Regions from separate parts of the Bradyrhizobium sp. CCBAU 11430 genome, predicted to be linked through region 1. Evidence: riboswitches for the same ligand, from Rfam matches in the RefSeq annotation. Region 1 holds a riboswitch; each other region holds the start of a gene.
The links. Region 1 has a riboswitch for cobalamin ahead of XI04_RS14015 (TonB-dependent receptor). Riboswitches for the same ligand answer to the same signal wherever they lie in the genome.

Region 1 (4,554 bases):
GCCGACATGCTCAAGCAGGTCTTCGCCAGCACGTCGCAGGTGATCGGCCATCAGCACCAAGCGATCATCGTCTCTGGCATCGTGACGTTGCTCGCGGCGATCGTCGGCTTTGCCTTTGCGCTCCTGGTGTCCAGCGGCATCACGCGCCCGGTGCGGCTGCTGCTCGCCGGCACCCGCGAGGTCGAGGCCGGCCGCTTCGACAAGACCATCACCGTCTCCACGCAGGACGAGATCGGCGAGCTCGCCGCGGCTTTCAACCGCATGACCGAGCAGCTCAGGCACAATGAGCGCATCCGCGAGACCTTTGGCCGCTACATCGATCCCAAGGTGGTGCAGGGGCTGATCGACCGGCCCGAGGTCGCGATCGACGGCGAGCGCCGGGTCATGACCATCATGTTCTGCGACATGAGCGGCTTCACCTCGATGAGCGAGGGCATGACCCCGCGCGGCCTCGTCAGGGTGATGAACCACTATTTCACGGTGATGTCCGGACCGATCAGGGGTAATCGCGGCATCATCGACAAATATATCGGCGACGCCATCATGTCCTATTGGGGCCCGCCCTTCATCGAGGAAGACGAGCAGGCGCTCCTGGCCGGCATCGCCGCAACCGAGATGGTCGACCAGGTGCCCGCGCTGCAGAAGCAGCTGCCCGACCTGCTCGGCATCCGCGCCATGCCGGCGCCGTGTGACCTGCGGATCGGCATCGCCACCGGCGAGGTCCTGACCGGCAGCATCGGCTCCGAGCTGATGATGAGCTTCACCGTGATGGGCGACGCCGTGAACCTGGCCTCGCGGCTGGAGGCCGTCAACAAGGTCTACGGAACCCGCATCCTGATCTCGCAGGCAACTGCTGACGCGATCGGAGCGCGGCTCGAATTGCGCGAGATCGATCGTCTGGCGGTCGCGGGCCAGAGCGCGCCGCAGCCGATCTTCGAGGTGATGGCGCGGGCGGGCGCACTCACCGGCGCGCAGGACAGCCTGCGCACGCATTATGCCGAAGCGCTCGCCGCCTATCGGGCCCGCCGCTTCGACGAGGCCCGCGCCGCCTTCAACGCCGCGCTCGAAGCCGTCCCCGGCGACGGCCCCTCGCGCACGATGCTCGGCCGCATCGCGCAGCTCGAGGCCAAGCCGCCGGAAGAGGGGTGGGACGGCGCCTGGCGGCTGGAGCAGAAATAGCCGTTTTTGTTGCGCCAGCTCGCCCTGTCCGGAAAAAACGTTTCTACTCGATAACGATGTTCGCCATGACCTATTTCCCGGGCTTAGGTTGGATGTCCTTGAGGCGTTTGACGGGGACACGCCGATGACGGAACTTCAGGACAGGCTGGAACGGTTCGAGACGCTCACCGCCGAATGCGAGCTGATCGCCAAGCTCGCCACCGACAGCACCAAGCGCGAGTTCTATCTGAAACTCTCGGAGCAATACCGTCAGCTGGCGGTGGACATGCGGCAGGCGATCGCGACCAAGGCTGCTGCCTGACGCAGGCTGCAATCCGTTCTTAAGGTTTGGCGCGCATCCTTGACCTCGCGAGCGATCGCTCGTGGTGGAAAGGCCGGGGTTCGCTGCAATGCAGCGCACCTCGCGAGTGTCATTTGCCATGCTTGACAGGGCAATCACATGCGCCTCGTTGCCGTGATCATATTCGCGCTCATGACGGCGGCCTGCGACCAGGAGCAGGACATCACCGGCTCGACGCCGACCTGCCCGATGCGGAACTACAGCCATAACCCCCGCGACATGAACCAGTGCGTCAATGCCTGCAAATCGTGCGATCGCGGCACCACGGTCACCTGCACGACCTCCTGCACCCTCAAGGGTGCGCGCTGAGCGCACCGCCTTCTGCCTTTGTAGGGATGAAACCCGTGGAATGGGCGGTGCCTGGGCACCGGAACGATTCACATGGGTCAATCATTGAGGCAAGTGGGCAGGACGCGGAGTCCGATGGAAATGGGTATGCTCGATCCCGGCCGGTTTCTGGTGTCGTGCTCGCATTGCGATGCCTGGCCGATGGCAGCCAACGTGAAGCGGTCGAGTTGGACGGCGTCTCCACACGAGGTGCGCTTTGTCTGCACGCGCTGCCGGCGCGAGGAGACCGCGATCGTCTCGGCCTCCGGCGAATTGACCCCGATCAAGCGCGTCGATGTTCCGCCGCGCGACGTCGCTGCCGCCTGGGCCCAGGCGCAACGGGTGCGAGGGCGGACCTGAGCGGCCGGCACCTAACGGTCGATTGACTCCCGGGGCGAACGGCTCGTAAATGATCGGCGACGGTTCTCCTCATGGAGATCAAAAGGGAATGTGGTGCGGGATTGTCCCAACGCAGGGATTTGTCTCAACGCCACGGCTGCCCCCGCAACTGTAAGCGGTGAATCTTTCGTCTCATGCCACTGGGAATCTCGGTCCTGGGAAGGCGACGCAAGGTCACGACCCGCGAGCCAGGAGACCTGCCGTCAGCCGTGGTCACACGCGAAGATGTCGGTCGGGGAGTACAGACATTAGCTTCACCGGAGCAATCCATCGCTCTGCCGTGAAACCTCGTTCGCTGTGACGTGCCACTGACGTCATACCGAGGTTACCATTGTGTCCCGTCTCGTCTCTGCCGCCAGGCGCTTTGCCGCCGGCCTGCTCGCATCCGTTTCCCTGCATTCGCTCGATCCGTCCTCCGCCTTCGCCCAGCAGGCGCTTGCCGAGCAATTGCCGCCGATCGAGGTGACCAGGTCCGACGATCAGAACCGAACGCGCGCCAGGGCGATCGGCGATGGCGAGGCGGGGGTGAGGACGAATGTCGCGCCGGCAGGCAATGGCGCCGGCTCATCCGGCTCCGGCGGTGAGGCTGCCGCCGGCAGCGGCGGCATCGTCGGGGCCGCGACGACCGTCATCACGGCAGCCGATATCGCGCATTCGCCATCGCAGACGCTCGCCGAGATCATTGCGACGCAAACGCCGGGGGCCCAGATCACGACGTTCTATGGCGGCCAGATCGGCGCCAAGACCAGCGTGGACCTGCGTGGCTTCGGCGCCTTTGCCACTGCCAACACGCTGGTGCTGGTCAACGGCCGGCGGCTGAACGACGTCGACATGGCGCAGGTGGACCTCTCCACCATCCCGCTCAATTCCATCGAGCGCATCGAGGTGACGCGCGGCAATTCCGGCGCGGTGCTCTACGGCGACAACGCGGTCGGCGGTGTGATCAACATCGTCACCAGGAACGGCGTCGGCGGACCGCCCGTGACCGCGCGCATCGAGGCCGGCTTCGGCTCGTTCAACACCAGACTCGGCAACGTTTCGACCTCGCTCAATTCCGGTCCGTGGTCGACCTCGTTCTATGGCAACACGGTCAGGACCGATGGCTATCGCGACAACAATCGTTATTCGCAGCAGAACGGCGTCGGCAATCTCAACTACACCACGCCAGGCCTGACGGCCTTTCTCACCGTCACCGGCGACAATCAGGAGTTGCGACTGCCGGGCGGCCGCACCGTCGATCCCTCGATCGGCCTCAATGAGGTCGCGACCAACCGAAGGGGGACCAGCACGCCGTTCAACTATGCCAACCAGCAGGGTATTGGCGCGACCGCCGGGTTCACCAAGACCCTGGTCAACGGCGTCGATCTCATCGTCGACGGCGGCGTGCGCGACAAGAAGCAGCAGAGTGCGTTCTTTTCCAGCCCGACGCCGGTTCCGGCTTTCTTCTCGTCGACCTATGTCGGTTCCCATCTGACGACATGGTCGATCACGCCGCGGCTCAGCGTGAAGAGCCTGCTGCTCGGCATGCCGTCGCAGCTTCTGACCGGCATCGACTATTACGATGCGAGCTTTGAGCAGAACCGCGGCGCCGGGCAGGGGCTCGCCCCCTGGCACAATTACGACCTCAGGCAGCAGACAGTTGCGGGTTATTTCCAGCACACATTGGGAATCGCCCCCACGACAGACATCTCCTACGGCGCGCGGTTGCAGAACGTCAGTCTTGCGGCACGCGACAATTTCGACCCGGCAGCTCCGTTCAACGCCGACATCGGCGCGTTGCCGCTGACGAGCAACGAGACCCAATATGCGCTGCATCTCGGCGCCGAGCATCGCCTGAACGACCAGGTCTCGCTGTTCGGCCGCGTAGCGCGCGCGTTCCGCACGCCTGATGTCGACGAGCGCCTGTCCTCAGGGCCTTCGTTCGATCCCTTGACCTTCGCTGCGATCCCGCAAACGTTCCAGCTCAAGACCCAGACCTCGCAGGACATCGAGGGCGGTGTTCGCATCAAGGGCGGCGGGTTGCAGCTGCAGAGCAGTCTCTATCTGATGGATCTCACCAACGAGGTCCATTTCAATCCGGTCCTGTTCTACAACACAAATCTTGATCCGACCCGCCGCTACGGCTCTGAGACCAGTCTGTCCTATCGCGTCAACGACGCCCTGCTGCTGCGCTCCGGCGTGGCCTATACAAGTGCGGTCTTCCGCGAAGGTATCTGGGCCGGCAACGACGTGCCGCTGGTCTCGCGCTACACGGCGAGTGCGGGTGTCACCTGGAACATCTGGCAGAATTACGTGGTGCTCGATGCCAC
Region 2 (4,554 bases), on a different contig from region 1:
GCCTCGCCGGGATCGTTGACGATGAAGGGATAGATGATTGGGAGATCGCCGATCAGGGCTTCCGGCCAGCAGTGCGATGACAGCGCCACGGATTTTCCGGGCAGCCATTCCAACGTGCCATGTGCGCCCATATGCACGACGGCATCGCAGGCCTGCTGCCGGAGCCAGAGATAGAACGCGACATAACCCTGGCGCGGCGTGCGGGCGAGATCGTGATAATCAATATCGCGCGTGGTCGCATCGCCGCGTTCCGGCTGAACCGCGATGATCGACTTGCCGCAAGCGACGGCCGCGAATTGAAACACGCCGTCCTGGCAGCTCGGATCATCCTCCGGCGCGCCCCAGGCTTGCGCGAGATCATCCTGCAAGACTTGCGGCAGGCGCGAAAGCGCCGCGCGGTAATCGACGATGCTCCAGGTGAGCTGCGGCCTCAGCAGCGTCGCGCCGAGCGCATGGACGGGCGCAACATCGAAGCCGGCCTCCGCGAGATCCGACACCAGCGCCTCGACCGAAGCCAGCGCATCGAGACCGACCGCATGCGCGATCTGATGCGGCCGGCCCGGATAATTCGAGAGCACGATCGCAATGCGCTTCTCGGCCGCTGGCTTCTCCGCGAGGCCCCGCCAAGCCGCGACGCGCGCGGCGACGGCCGTCACGCGCCCTTCATCGGCGCCGTGCGCAAGACGCGAAAATTGCAGATCGGGGTCACGCATCCCCGCCGATTTGAAGCTCACCACGCCCGCGAACAGGCGGCCATCGACCTCGGGCAGCACCACATGCATCGCAAGATCGCCGGGCGACAGGCCGCGCAGCGACTCCACCCAGTCCTCGCGCCGCGCGGTGGAGAGCGCGACCTGAAACACCGGACAGGATGCGGCGTCAAATGGTGTCGTGCCGTCGTCGCCCATGGCCGAGAACGCCGTCGCATTGACGATCGCCGCCGGAGGATTTTGCGCAAGATGCGCGCGCAGCCAATCCGCAACGCCCGCAGCCTTCAGCGACGTGACGAACGCGCCACAAGTGTCAAATCCCTTCTGACGCAACGTCGCGATCAGGGCATCGACCGGGCCGGTGTCGGCAGCGGTGAGATAGGAGCGATAGAACGTCACCAGCGCGCGCGGCCTGCCCTCGCCGCCCACCGGCGCAGCAATGACACCACGCGCGGGATCGTAGAACCCCATCTCGGGCACGGTCGTCTCGCCGATAACTGGCCCGGCATAGAGGCCCGAGGCCAGCGCGAGCTGTGCAATCGCGGCCTGCGCCGCGACCGGGCCGCCGGTGTCGCAGAGCACCTTGAGCCGGCGCAGCGTCGAGACCGGCAAGGTCGAGTATGCATCGAGCCGCGTGTCGTCACGGCCATCGGCCGGCAGCACGGCCAGCACAATGCCACGGTCCTTCGCGAGCTGTTGCAGGGCCGCAAGCCCATACGGCCAGTAGGACTCCCCGCCGATCAGCCGCACCAGAATGCCGCGCGCCTGCGACAGCGTGCGCTCGATATAGGTGTCGACCGACAGCGGATGACGCAGCTCAGCAAGGTTCGCGAGCCGCAGCGTCGGCAGGTTCTCGCGACCACGCCGCCAGCCGGCTGCGAACGCCGCGAGATCCGAATCCGAATACGAGAGCACCACGAGATCGGCCGGGTCCTGGCCGATATCCCTTGGCGTCGCGGTCTCCTCCAGACCGCGGCTCTCGCGGAAGACGACGTGCATCAGATACCTAGTCCTGCCTTGATGGCGGCCTCGTCGATATCGCCGTGCTCGCCGATCACGACGAGCTTCGACCGCCTGTGACCGGCGCCCCACGGCTTGTCGAACTGGTGGCGCACGCGCTCGCCGACGGCCTGCAGCAGCAGCCGCATCGGCTTGCCCGCGACCGCGATGTAACCCTTGGCCCGCAGCACGTTCTGCTCGCGCGCCAGCTTCTGGACGGATGCGACCAGCGCATCGACGTCGGCGACTTCAGGAAGGTCGACCACGACGGAGGCGAAGTCATCGTGCTCGTGCTCCTCCTCGCCGTCATGATGCGAGGGGCGCGCGGCGAGATCGTTCTCGGCGGCGGCGCCGAGACCGAGGATGACGCGCGCATCGATCGCGCCGTCGGTCACGGGGAGCATCGGCACGCGGCGCGGCATCTCGGCAATAATCGCCGCCTTGGCCGCTTCAAGCCCCGCCGCGCCCGCAAGATCGGCCTTGGTCAGCAGCACGATATCGGCGCAGGCGATCTGATCCTCGAACACCTCCGACAGCGGCGTCTCGTGATCGAGATTTTGGTCTGCCGCCCGCTGCGCTTCGACGGCATCAGGATCCGGCGCAAAGCGGCCGGCGGCGACGGCCTCGGCATCGGCAAGTGCGATCACACCGTCGACGGTGATGCGCGAGCGGATCTCCGGCCAGTCGAACGCCTTCAGCAGCGGCTTCGGCAGCGCCAGGCCCGAGGTCTCGATCAGGATGTGATCGGGCCGCACGGGCCGCGCCAGCAGTTTTTCCATGGTCGGGATGAAATCGTCGGCGACCGTGCAGCAGATGCAGCCATTGGCGAGCTCGATGATGTTCTCCTCCGGGCAATTGGCATCGGCGCAGGATTTCAATATCTCGCCGTCGACGCCCTCACTGCCGAACTCGTTCACGAGCACCGCGAGCTTCTTGCCGCCGGCATTGCTGAGCAGATGCTGGATCAGCGTCGTCTTGCCGGAGCCGAGAAAACCGGTGACCACCGTCACAGGGACTTTTGCGAGCGAGTTCATTCGGCGGCCTCCGGCACGACGGCAATGGGGGGAATGCGGGCAAGCGATTGCTTGCGGAATATTTCCGGCCGGCTGCGCCAGGGCACGAGACCATCCGGCGCCGCCGCATAAGCCGCGGCGCCCGCGACCACATCCCGCGCATTCGCATCCGACAGGCGGCCATAGACATACGACCAGCGGCCGGGCGCGCTGAGCGCGACCGAGCAGCCCTGATTGCAGGCCGACAGGCATTCGACGGGAACCACATTGACGCCCTCGGGCACGCCGGCGTCGAGGATCGCCCCATGCAGGCGCTTGCCGGGCGTCGCCTCGCCCTCGCCAGGCGTCTCGCCGGCACGGCAGGTGATGCAGACGTGAAGTGTGACGGTCATCGCCTCTTCCAGATAACAGCGGGAGGCGATGAGGCACACGGACCATTCTTCAGAAGGCCCGTTTCCCCGTCGCGGAACACCCCGTCCGCCGGTCCAAAACTCGTCCGCGCTGGCAGGTCTCCCGGCTTGCGGAGCAGGGTTTTGCCCTTCGATCCCCGCCTTCCCGATTCCCGCGGGAATCAGTGGCTTCGGGCATCTCTCCGGTCACGGTCGCGGGGGCGGCTGCATTTTGGACCCAAATCTTGCCGATTCGGACCCTATCGCATTCCCTCTTCGCCTGTCATAGGACAGGAACCAACGCCGGGCCACCATTTGCCGGTGGCCGCCACTTGTCAAGCCGAAGGACCGGGACCGATGACGCCTGAACCGGATACAAAAACGGCCGAGGAAACCGACGCCCGCCACGCCACGAAAATGGCGAAGAAGAAGGCCGCCCGCGACAAGATCATGGCGACCAAGAGCGGCGAAAAGGGCCTCATCATCGTCCACACCGGCGCCGGCAAGGGCAAGTCCTCCTCGGCCTTCGGCATGATCGTCCGCTGCGTCGCCCATGGCTTCCCCTGTGCGGTCGTGCAGTTCATCAAGGGCGCCTGGGATACCGGCGAGCGACGCCTGCTCACCGGCCATTTCGGCGACCTCTGCCAGTTCCACGCCATGGGCGAAGGTTTTACCTGGGAGACGCAGGACCGCGCCCGCGACATCGCCGCCGCGCGCGCCGGCTGGGAGAAGGCCAAGGAGCTGATCCTCGATGAGAGCTTGCGCATGGTCGTGCTCGACGAGATCAACATCGCGCTGCGCTACGACTATCTCGACATCGCCGAGGTCGTCGAGTTTCTGACCACCTCGAAGCCGCCGATGACGCATGTCGTCCTCACCGGGCGCAACGCCAAGGACGAGCTGATCGAGATCGCCGATCTCGTCACCGAGATGACGCTGGTCAAGCATCCCTTCCGCTCCGGCATCAAGGCGCAGGCCGGCGTCGAGTTCTGAGTTCGATGGCGCGCGCATTGATGATCCAGGGGGCCGGCTCGGACGTGGGCAAGTCGCTCATCGTCGCAGGCCTTGCGCGTGCCTTCACGCGGCGCGGCCTGCGCGTGCTGCCGTTCAAGCCGCAGAACATGTCGAACAACGCCGCCGTCACCATCGATGGCGGCGAGATCGGCCGCGCCCAGGCGCTGCAGGCGCTGGCAGCAGGCGTCGAACCGCACACCGACATGAACCCCGTGCTGCTCAAGCCCGAGACCGATGTCGGCGCGCAGGTGATCGTCCACGGAAAGCGCATCGCGACTGCGCGCGCGCGTGACTACGCCGCGATGAAGCCCTCGCTGATGGGCGCGGTGCTGGAGAGCTTTGAGCGGCTGAAGGCACGCGCCGATCTAGTGCTGGTGGAAGGCGCCGGCAGTCCGGCCGAGGTGAATTTGCGTAAGGCCGACATCGCCA
Region 3 (4,554 bases), on a different contig from region 1:
TGAGCCGTCGTGCAATGCGCAGCGAGGAGTCATAGAGCGAGGGATCGCCCCAGATCAGCAGCGCAACCTTGCCTTCGCCTTCGAGATGGTTTGCGATCGCTTTCGACCAGGCCGCGGCAACCGCATCATGCCAATCGTCCACGCCCTTGCGATAGTCAGCTTCACCAGCGTCGCGCACGGGAAGATCGAATTCGGCAATGATTGTCTTGTCGCTGGTGAGCACGTCCGCGCAGATCGTCCGCCTGAGATCGGCGAGATCGGACTTCGCCGTCCCCTTGCGCGGGATCAGGACGAGATCAGCGGCGTTGATCGCTCGAACAGCCGCGCGCGTGAGCTGGTTGGGATCGCCGCAACCGATGCCTATCAGGGAGAGCGTGAACATCGCGAACGCGACGGGCGGCCCTTGCGGCCGCCCGCTCGCTTGTCTCTCAGGCCGCGTTGTGCAGGCGCGGGGTGACGAGGCCGGGCGCGGTGACGCCGCGCAGCGACTTCGCCAGTGCCAGCACCGCGAGATCGGCGAGCGGCTCGATCACGATGACCAGCGCATAGGACGCCGCGAACGTCGCGATGTTGGCGAGATTGGTCATGGCAAAACCGGAGCCATAGAGCGCCCAGAACGCCACCCAGGCGATCACACCGGCCTGATAGGTCGTCGAAAGCGCCAGGGCCTGCCGATACTTCAAATCAACATAGGCGGTGTTGCGCGAAATGATCCGTGTGGCGATCGCCTGAATCGCGAACAGCGGCACCAGCAGCGTGGTGATGTTCATGCCGTATTGCGGGATGTCAGCGGGCTCGAAGAACACGCCCTGGAGCAGCAGACCGAACGCAAGGCCGAAGGCCGCAGGCGCCGCGCCGAACAGCAGGAACAGTGTCGAGCCGAGAATGAAGTGCACCTCGGAGACGCCGACCGGGAAGTGCGGCAGGATCTCGAAGAAGGTGAAGACGAGGACTGTGGTGGCGAGCGTCCGCGCCGCGAACGACGTGATGCCCTGCTCACGCACGGTCTCCACCGCGAGCTTCAGCGCAACGCCGCCTGCGGCGATGCCGGTTGCGTAACTCAACACGAGCTTGGCGCCCGTCACTATGCCGGGTTCGATATGCATGGCTCAATTTCCTTCCTGCCGTCACACCCGACGGCCTTGGCCTCAAAACGTGCAGGGCCGGTCTCCTGGCTCGCGGTTCCCCGGGATTTCCGGCCTTCCCGGACCTTGCGGCCCAGTGGCTGATCGGAGTCCCTCACCGCTTACAGTCGCGGGGGCGGCTGGGGTTTTGGGCGCCGCAACTGGGTCCGCCCATCCCCATTCCCGATTATGCTCCGGCGCTTTGCGCCGCGTCGAGCACCATGCCTCTCTTGTGTGCCCCTTTCGCTGAGCCTGCGTCAAGGGGCGAACGGCGGCCAGGGCCGTCATGACGGATAATCCCCCGCCAGCGCCCCAAACAGGATCACGGCGGCCGTCGAGGCGGCGCCGCCGCGCGCAAGCTGCTCGGCAAGCTCGGCGATGGTGGTGCGGACCAGCCGTTCGTCGGGGCGTCCGAGGGATTCGGCGAACAATGCCGGCGTGGTTGGGGCGAGGCCGTGCGCGATCAATTTTGCAGCAAGCGCTGGGAAGGTGCGCCGGCCCATATAGACCACGGTCGTCGCTTCCGGGTCGGCCAGTGCCCCCCAGTTCAGGTTAGGCGGCAACGCGCCGGTGACATCAGCCCCGGTCACGAACTGCACCCGGCGCGAGGTATGGCGCCGGGTCAGGGGAATGCCGGCTTGCGCCGCGGCAACGCAGGCCGATGTCACGCCGGGAACGATCTCGTAGCCGATGCCGGCCTCACGCAGCGTCTCAAGTTCTTCCTCGAGCCGGCCGAAAATGCCGGCGTCGCCCGACTTGAGCCGCACCACGCGTGCGCCTGTCGCCGCATAGTCGACCAGCAGGCGGTTGACGTGGTGCTGCTTGGTCGAGGGACGCCCTGCCCGTTTCCCCACCGCGACGAGATTGGCGCCTGGCCGGGCGAGATCGAGGATCGCGCCAGAGGCAAGATCGTCATAGAGCACGACGTCGGCTTCGCGCAGCCGCGCGGCGCCCTTGAGCGTGAGAAGCTCGGGGTCGCCGGGCCCGGCGGAGATGAAGGAGACGAATCCGCTCACCGGTCCTCCGCGATCAGATGAAAGAAGGTGCCGGTGGCGTGGCCGCGCTGCGAGCCGGTCTCGGCGATGACTGCGCCAGTCGCATCATGCACGACCGCCAGCGGCGTATCAGGCTGGGCAAGAATGGTCGAATAGTGGAATTCGTGGCCGCGCAGGCGCGCGCCGGAGCGATGTCCCGGCATCGGCGCGGCGAGTTCGGCCAGACGATAACCGAGATGCATGCGGCGTTTGGCAAAGCTCGTCTCCAGGCCAAGCAGGCCTGTCATCTCGTGGCGGATTCCGTCCGCATCGGTCAAAGCGGTTCCCAGCACCATATAGCCCCCGCATTCGCCGTGCACCGGCCGCGTTTCGGCGAAGGCGCGCAGGCCGCTGCGAAAACGCGCATTGGCCGCGATCTTGCCGGCATGCAACTCGGGATAACCGCCGGGCAGCCAGCACACATCGGCGCTCGCGTCAGGCGCTTCATCGGAGAGCGGCGAGAATGTCGAGATCTCCGCGCCCGCCCGGCGCCAGGCTTCCAGCATATGCGGATAGACGAAGGAGAACGCCGCATCGCGGGCCAGCGCGATGCGCTGCCCCGGCGGTGTCACGTTCAGCCCATTCGCGGCAGGTTGCGGCGACCAGCTGGCAGCCGATCGCAGCACCGCATCGAGATCGACATGCTCGGCGACGAAGCGCGCGGCCTCGTCGATCAGCTTGCCGATCTCGCCCTGCTCTTCGGCCTGCACCAGGCCGAGATGTCGCTTCGGCAGGCTGATCTCGGCATGACGCGGCAGCGCGCCGAACACGGCAATGCCGGAATCGTTGAGCGCACGCCGCACGAGGTCTTCGTGGCGCGGGCTGGCAACGCGGTTGAGCACGACGCCCGCAAGGCGCACACCGGGGCGATAATCGCGAAGTCCCGCGGCGATCGCCGCCGCGGTCTGCGCCTGACCGGAAGGATCGATCACCAGCACCACCGGCCAGCCCAGCATCTCCGCAATGTCGGCGGTGGCACCGGTGCCGGAGACACCGCGCGCGGCGACGCCGTCGAACAGGCCCATCGATCCCTCGGCGAGCACGACATCGGCGTCCGCGCCGCGGCTGACGAGATGGGCGATGCCCCCGCGGTCCATCGCCCAGCTATCGACGTTGACGGAAGCGCGCCCCGTGGCGGCGGCGTGGAAGGCGGGATCGATGTAATCGGGACCGCTCTTGAAGCACTGCACGTTCAATCCGCGATTGCGCCAGGCGCGCGCGAGCGCCAGCGTCAGCGTGGTCTTGCCGACGCCGGAAGCCGGCGCGGAAATGACGAAGCCTGCCGCCATCACGAGGCCTCCGGAAAGCGTGGCTCGGCACCGACAGGCCGATAGCGACGATCGTAGTCGGCGGCATAGAGGCGGCTCTCGTCGAAATCCGCAGCACCAAGCGTTCTGCCGACCAGAATGATCGCGGTGCGCTCCATCTCGGTGCCGACGGCAGCATCGAGCGTAGCAAGCGTGGCGCGGACGATGCGCTGGTCCGGCCAGCTCGCGCGCCAGACGATGGCGACCGGGCAATCCGCGCCATAATGCGGCGCGAGCTCGGCGACGACCTTGTCGAGCAGATGGATCGACAGATGGATCGCAAGCACCGCACCGGTCGCGGCGAATGCGGCGAGCTTCTCGCGCTCGGGCATCGCACTGGCGCGGCCGGGCGTGCGCGTCAGCACCACCGTCTGGGCGAGACCGGGCAGCGTCAGCTCAGCCTCCAGAGCGGCGGCGGCGGCGGAGAAGGACGGCACGCCAGGCGTCACGGTGAAAGGGATACCGAGTGCGCGCAGGCGGCGGAGCTGCTCGCCCATCGCCGACCAGATCGAGAGATCGCCGGAATGCAGGCGAGCGACGTCCTTGCCTTCGGCATGCGCGGCGGCGATCTCCGCGATGATCTCGTCGAGCGATAGCGGCGCGGTATTGACGATGCGCGCGCCGGGCGGGCAATGCGCCAGCACGCCTTCGGGGACCAGTGAGCCCGCATAGAGGCAGACCGGACAGGCCGCGATCAGGTCGCGGCCGCGCAACGTCAGCAAATCGGGCGCGCCCGGCCCTGCCCCGATGAAATGCACCGTCATGCGCCGTCTCCTTCCGCGATCGCGGCGGTCGCGGTGCGATCCTGCGAGACAACGCGTGTCGAGATCAGCCGTGCACGCGGCCCCGCCGCAGCGAGAGCTGCGGCTTCGGCAACCGATCCGATGCCGAACTTCTCCATCACGAGTTTGGACTGGGTCGGCGTGGCTATCCTGGCCAACATGTCGGCCGGAACAGCCTTGATCGGCACGCCGCACTCAAGCGCGAGCTGCTTCAACGGCTCCGCGTCGGCCTTGTCGCTGACAGTTGCCATCGCAGTGAGGCCTTCGGGATCACCCGCAGCCAGCAGCGCTTCGCGCAGCGAAGCGA

Region 2: linked by a shared signal. The riboswitch ahead of XI04_RS05015 (DUF1636 family protein) and the one ahead of XI04_RS14015 (TonB-dependent receptor) in region 1 are both predicted to bind cobalamin.
Region 3: linked by a shared signal. The riboswitch ahead of XI04_RS05080 (energy-coupling factor ABC transporter permease) and the one ahead of XI04_RS14015 (TonB-dependent receptor) in region 1 are both predicted to bind cobalamin.

Annotation. Positions count from the first base shown of each region.
Region 1 covers NZ_LBJV01000050.1:92,512-97,065, forward strand. The annotation lists gene XI04_RS13995 (adenylate/guanylate cyclase domain-containing protein) at 1-1,179, shown strand, start outside; gene XI04_RS14000 (hypothetical protein) at 1,304-1,480, shown strand; gene XI04_RS14005 (hypothetical protein) at 1,619-1,828, shown strand; gene XI04_RS14010 (hypothetical protein) at 1,943-2,206, shown strand; cobalamin riboswitch at 2,250-2,464, shown strand; gene XI04_RS14015 (TonB-dependent receptor) at 2,579-4,554, shown strand, end outside.
Region 2 covers NZ_LBJV01000007.1:39,995-44,548, reverse strand. The annotation lists gene cobN (cobaltochelatase subunit CobN) at 1-1,709, opposite strand, end outside; gene cobW (cobalamin biosynthesis protein CobW) at 1,709-2,743, opposite strand; gene XI04_RS05015 (DUF1636 family protein) at 2,740-3,114, opposite strand; cobalamin riboswitch at 3,209-3,428, opposite strand; gene cobO (cob(I)yrinic acid a,c-diamide adenosyltransferase) at 3,469-4,104, shown strand; gene XI04_RS05005 (cobyric acid synthase) at 4,110-4,554, shown strand, end outside.
Region 3 covers NZ_LBJV01000007.1:51,293-55,846, reverse strand. The annotation lists gene cobF (precorrin-6A synthase (deacetylating)) at 1-382, opposite strand, end outside; gene XI04_RS05080 (energy-coupling factor ABC transporter permease) at 429-1,106, opposite strand; cobalamin riboswitch at 1,145-1,363, opposite strand; gene cobA (uroporphyrinogen-III C-methyltransferase) at 1,409-2,140, opposite strand; gene XI04_RS05070 (cobyrinate a,c-diamide synthase) at 2,137-3,447, opposite strand; gene cobM (precorrin-4 C(11)-methyltransferase) at 3,447-4,229, opposite strand; gene XI04_RS05060 (cobalamin biosynthesis protein) at 4,226-4,554, opposite strand, start outside.